DNA from 2 places in the Paenibacillus polymyxa M1 genome. Region 1 is predicted to be linked to the other one. Evidence: riboswitches for the same ligand, from Rfam matches in the RefSeq annotation. Region 1 holds a riboswitch; the other holds the start of a gene.
The links. Region 1 has a riboswitch for thiamine pyrophosphate ahead of PPM_RS02345 (ABC transporter substrate-binding protein). Riboswitches for the same ligand answer to the same signal wherever they lie in the genome.

Region 1 (3,137 bases):
CAAGCGCACCTGCTTTTGCGCTTAGATACTATGAGACTAAAGAATAAACCAAGTGGAGCGAGAGCGAAGCGGACGGAATGGTGCTGTACAAGCGAAGCGGTCGCTTTTGTCCCCGGATTTTTACCCTGCTGATGCTTTAATCCGGAAATCCGGGGGCGGTGGCGATGGAAAGCATCATCAGTCCGCGTAGTGGCACAAAGGCTACTTCAAGCTCTATTTACAAGATCAACGCTTGGGCAAGAAGTCGTTTGTAAAGGCTTTATCGACTTCCAAAGGTTTGCTGAGCAGCTTGCGTTCATACATCCAGTCCGAGTAGTTTTTCCATATCTCCGCTTTTTGTACGCCCCATTGCGGGGCATCGTCCTGATAACGCGGACTTAGCCATTTTTGACTAGCGAGTACCAGTTTTTTGTCCAGCTCCGGCACAGCTTTACTTAAGATATCTGCCGCTTCTTCTGGATGGGCGATAGTGTATTCATAGCCTTGCGCGGTAGCGTCCATGAACGCCTTAACCAGCTCAGGATCATTTTTTATCGTCTGTTCATTGCTCACAATTACAGGTGTATAGTAATCGAGGTTTTTGGAATAATCTTTTACATATAGCATATCCAATGGCTCACCTCGAAGCTTGGCCTCAATCCCGGTCCATGCGTAGAAAATCCAGGCAAAGTCAATATCCCGCTTCACGGCTGTAAAATAGTCTGCATTACCCATATTGACGATCTTCACTTTGCTCACATCACCTTGGTCTGAATCCATGATGGATTTCATGACCGCTTCTTCTACAGGAGAACCCCAGCCGCCGTAGCTTTTACCCTCGAAATCTTTCGGGCTTTTAATTCCGCGGTCTACCGGGGCTGCGAAGCCAGAGGTGTTATGCTGAATCACCGCAGCGATGGATACGAGCGGCACGCCTTGGATGCGAGCCTGAGTGACGCCTTCTTGATAGCTGATACCAAAAGGTGCAGCATTCGAAGCAACCATTTGGTCGGCTCCGCCTGAGCCTGGTTGAACAATTTGGACATTCAAGCCTGCTTTTTCGTAAAATCCTTTGTCCTTGGCGACATAGAGTCCTGTGTGATTCGTATTGGGTGTCCAGTCGAGCACGACTTTAACATCTTTGAGCCCCTTTGCCGAGGTAGACGTTGAAGTGTCGGCAGCAGGAGCCTCCTTTTGAGATGTAGGGGGATTGCCGCCGCAAGCGGTCAGAGTCAGAGCCATGAGCCAAAGACTGATTAGACCCAGGCTTAACATTTTCATGCGCTTCATCGTTGTGTTCTCTCCTTTTTAATTACCCGTTGTCCGTCCAATCAGACAGCTTATGTTCCCCATTTTCACAAAAATAACATCTGCCGGAATGCAATCTTTCCAACAACTTCATCTTCAACAAAAAAAGCGTCCCGGGATTCCGGGACGCTTGCGCTTGTATATACCAAAGTAAGGGATGTCCTGTTTTAATAAAAGGCACATCTTGCTTAAGCATTCCTACGCTGGCATTACCCAGATCAGGTTGTAAGGGTCAGTGTCTTGGGACACACTCTCAGCCGGCCGATTCCAGCACCCCTGGCATTGTATGGTTTAATGGGTTCGTTTATTCGGGTTTACTACGACGATTATATGCCTTGAAGGCGGGTCTGTCCAGCCTTAAGGAAGCGCTCACGGTTCATTTGCCGAACGACAGGGTACACTTTTACTGTGAGCTTTGATCTGAAAATGAACATGAATCATTCAGATCTGTTCTGGTCATGTTATTTTCAGAACAGCTACACTGTATGTTTAGGAGAGCTGGTGCCAAGTGGCATAGACTCTATAGAATTCTAATTCGTAAAAAGGAGTTGTTGTACTGTGGGTAAAACGGATACATTGGATCGCAGTCAGCTGGAACAAGCCATTGTGAAGGCTTTGGATAACAACAAATTTTGCTCGTTAGGTACGGTAGAGGGCGGAAAACCGAAAGTGCGCTATATGGCCCTTTTTAACGATGGAATGAACATTCATCTGGCGACGGATCGCAAAACACATAAAGTGGAAGAGCTAAAGGACAATCCGAATGCTTATCTGCTGCTGGGTTATGAAGTGGGTGGTACGAAGGAAGTCTTGGAAGTGGAGGCTACCGTCCAGGTTACAGCTGATGAGGGGTTACGCAAACAAGTGTGGAATGATTCTCTGAAAAAGTGGTTTTCCGGACCTGATGATCCCGATTATGTCGTTTTAGACGTCAATCCGACTCGTATTGAGTACGTTGGTCAACAAACGGAGCGCCAGGTGTGGACGAAATAGAAACAATATAACAGACAAGCCAGTAAATTTCCAACCTTTTCAGGAGATTTACTGGCTTTTTTTATGCGAAAAATAATTATTTTTTCATAAATATTTTAAGCAAATGACTACTCTTTTGTCTGGCGTTGGATTAAAATAGGAATGGTGGGTTCAAAGCTTACATATATGTGCAAAAGTATGTATATGAGGCATACACCTTAATGAGGAGGGGTATATTTTGTTATTTCGTAAAAATTGGTTTAAAGGGTTTACAGCAGTAGTTGTAGCTTGTAGCCTGCTGGTGTTTTCAGCCGCTCCATCCTGGGCAGCTAGCGACTCTCGCTATAGCGCTACGGTGAATTTGCGGATCATGGAGACAACGGATATTCATGGGGCGCTGATGAACTATGATTACTATTCGGACAAAGAAACCAATGAATATGGCTTGATTAGGACAGCAGGCTTGATCCAACAGGCTCGTAGTGAAACAAGAAACAGCATGCTGTTCGATAACGGTGATTTGCTGCAGGGCAATCCATTAGGCGATTATATGGCCCGCAACAAAACCTTTGAGAAAGAAGGCGGTGTCCATCCGGTCTATAAGATGATGAACTTGATGGGCTATGATGCGGCTACTGTAGGAAACCATGAATTCAACTACGGTCTCGACTTTCTGGACAAATCGCTCAAGGGTGCTGATTTTCCTTACGTAAATGCGAACGTTTATGTTGATAACGAGGGTCAAGCTACTAAAAATTATTTTACCCCTTATCAGATTCTTGATAAAAAAGTAACGGATGAGAAGGGCGAAGAACATACACTCAGAGTGGGTGTCATCGGTCTAGTAACACCTCAAATTATGCAGTGGGATGAAGCTA
Region 2 (3,137 bases), 520 kb from region 1:
AGCGTCTGGTCTGCCGAAATGTTGCGAATGGTATCCCACACCTGTGTCGTGCCCTCCTCGTCCAACAAGGCTGTCGGCTCATCCAGAAAAAGCACTTCCGGCTCCATAGCCAGCACCGATGCAATCGCCAGCCGCTGTTTCATTCCTTGTGACATGCTGGCAATGGGCAGATGTATATCATCCGTTGGAAGACCAACCTGCATTAGCAGCTCGCGAATGCGGGATGGCATCTGCTCCCTTGGAACCTGCTTATTTTCCAATACAAAAGCCAGTTCCTCGTCTGCATATGACATACAAAATTGTGTGTCGGGATCTTGAAATACAATACCAGAGAGACTCGGGATCACGGCAGCATCGTATTTCATAGGCACTTCTATCGTGCGTGGAATCAGACCGCTCAGCACCTGAAGCAGCGTTGATTTGCCGCATCCGCTCGGCCCCAGTAGCAGCAGCTTTTCCCCTTTGCGAACAGATAAGGACATATTGTGAAAAAGCAGCTCTTGCTCACCGGGGAATTTCAACCGAAGACGGGTGATCGAAGCCACCACATCTTCGTTGGCCGGGCTCATCAATCCAGCCCCTTATAATCTTGTTCCGTTGCCGGTCTCAAACTTCGCGTAACGCCGGTTACTTCCAATGCCTTAGCCAGATAGAAAGCGAATATTCCAGCAATCACAATACTGCCAATCATCCGAAATCCAATATACAAAACATAGTTCCAGGTCGATAGCTGATCAATATACCCATAGCTGAAGTCTAAAATCAGAGAAGTGACAGCAGCTCCTGCCGCAGCTAGTGAAGCAATCCACAGGTTGGCGTTCCGATACAGAAAAATCGCAAAGAACAGCTCCGCTCCCAAGCCTTGCAGCAGACCATAGTACAAGGTGGACATGCCCCATTCACTTCCCAAAAAAGCACTGACGGTTGCCGCGGCCACCTCTGCCAAAATCGCAACACCCGGTTTGCGAATGATGAGATAAGCGAACGTGCCAGCCATAAACCACATGCCATACATTAGTTGTTCGGCGTGCATACCGAATGGTTTCATCAAATCATAGGCAGGTCCCCATATTTTGTAGACCAGCCCAAACACCACGGAGATTACAATCGTGACCAAAATATCAGTCAGCTTCAGTCCTTTGGACGCTCTTACATTCGTATTCATTGTTGATACGCTCCCCTTTTTCTTTAAAATAGGCCATTTGGCCATAAAAAAAAGCCTGTCCGGAGCTGAATCTCCAGGCAAGCTTTATGCGCAGTCATAAAATGATCACCATACATTATCAGTTGTCGACATATCTCATATAGCACAGCAGTCTACTGCACTAAAACCAAGCCAAAGTCAGGTACAGAACAAGACACGCTTGTCCGTCTGCAACTTTTTACAGACTGTAGCTCATTAACTTGATATAGGATATGAAACGTATCCATCGACTAGCCGCCGCTAATCGGCGGTATTCCTGTTTCTTGTAAGGTGTTCTAGGTTTCTCTACGCTGGCATTACCCAGATCAGATTTCACGGTCGGCGGCAAGGGCCACCCTCTCAGCCTGACTATCTCAAGCTCCCGACAATGCTTTTTAATTCACTATAATATATACCACATCTATGGCTTTGACAATCCTATAATCCGAAGAAACGTTTGGCCGTTTCCGTCGTCGCAATTTCGATCTCCATCATGCTGCGGCCTGTGCACTCGGCAATCGTAGCGGCGATGTGAGCGAGATACACCGGCTCATTACGCCCTTCTTTGGGCTTCACGGGCAAATTACGCGGGGTCAAAAATGGAGCGTCCGTTTCAATCATCAACCGGTCCAATGGAATATCCCTGACCAGCTCCCGCAGATGCTTGCCGCGCCGTTCATCACAGATCCAGCCTGTGATACCGATATACAGTCCCATTTCCACATACGTATGCAATTCCTGAGCAGTACCAGTAAAACAATGCACCACCGCTTTATCGACAAGCTCTTGATGCTCTCGTAACATAGCGACAAAATCCTCATGCGCATCTCGTTCATGCAGAAATAACGGCATATGTAGCTCACCCGCCAGTTGAATCTGCTCTCCAAACCATCGGCGCTGTACATCACGCGGAGAAAAATCACGGTTATAGTCCAACCCGCATTCTCCTATGGATACGACCTGCGGCTGAACCGCGAGTTGGCGGAGCTGTTGAATCGTATCTGTGCTGCAATTTTTGGCATCATGGGGATGCACGCCAGCTGTAGCATACAGCTGACCAGGATAACGCGCTGCATACTGAGCGGCCTCTCGACTACTGCGAACACTGGTTCCAGTAATAATCAACGGTGTAATCCCTACAGCCGCTGCTCTCTCGACCACCTGTTCCCGATCTGCATGAAACGAACGGTGCATCAAGTTCACACCAATATCAATCAACGGTGTACTCCTATCCATCTCAATCCCTCCTTCGCAAACTACAATCTCGGATCAATCGGCTCCGATTCCAGAGATAGCGCGGCCAGGACGCATTCATGTATACGCTCCACCGTATCCTTGCGGACAAAACGTTCCACGCCCTCCATGCCAAGCGCTCCTTCCATCAAGGCATGACGCTCCTTTTTGTTCGTTCGACGCTGCTTCAGACGTTTTAAATTCTCAGGGACAAGATAATCCATACCGTAAATGATGTGCAAGTACTTCCGGCCTCTCACCTTGATTGCAGGCTGAATCATCTTGTCCCGATTTTTCATCAAAAAGCGTTCCGGCTTGATCACAATGCCCTCATGACCATCCTCTGTCATCTCATTCCACCAGCGAATGACCTCTTCCTCGCTTGTTTCATCCGTGATGACACGATACTCTGTCTCCATAAATATAGAGGACAGTCCTGCCAGCTCCCGGTTGTGCTCCATATGCCAAATATGAGATTGGTCAAAAAACGTCTGTCCGCTGTGGGCCAGTGTATGAAACGGTGCAATACGAATTTCATCCAGACCGTCCACATCCCAGCAATATTTTTGAAAAGCCTCTTGGAACGTTACGGCATTGCCATATTTCTGTTCCATTTCCTCCAGCCAGTCTCCAACCTCTCGGCCTGCAACCTTCGCCTGCTTCAGCTTGTCTACCAGCTTACTGCGATCCAGCAGAGCTGCTTCACCCACATGCGCATACT

Region 2: it holds a riboswitch for thiamine pyrophosphate, as region 1 does, so the genes downstream of both, PPM_RS04720 (ECF transporter S component) here and PPM_RS02345 (ABC transporter substrate-binding protein) in region 1, are expected to answer to the same signal.

Annotation. Positions count from the first base shown of each region.
Region 1 covers NC_017542.1:532,784-535,920, forward strand. The annotation lists gene PPM_RS02345 (ABC transporter substrate-binding protein) at 226-1,269, opposite strand; TPP riboswitch at 1,466-1,575, opposite strand; gene PPM_RS02350 (pyridoxamine 5'-phosphate oxidase family protein) at 1,846-2,280, shown strand; gene PPM_RS02355 (bifunctional 2',3'-cyclic-nucleotide 2'-phosphodiesterase/3'-nucleotidase) at 2,498-3,137, shown strand, end outside.
Region 2 covers NC_017542.1:1,056,253-1,059,389, reverse strand. The annotation lists gene PPM_RS04725 (ABC transporter ATP-binding protein) at 1-569, opposite strand, end outside; gene PPM_RS04720 (ECF transporter S component) at 569-1,165, opposite strand; TPP riboswitch at 1,470-1,579, opposite strand; gene PPM_RS04715 (TatD family hydrolase) at 1,622-2,419, opposite strand; gene PPM_RS04710 (polynucleotide kinase-phosphatase) at 2,440-3,137, opposite strand, start outside.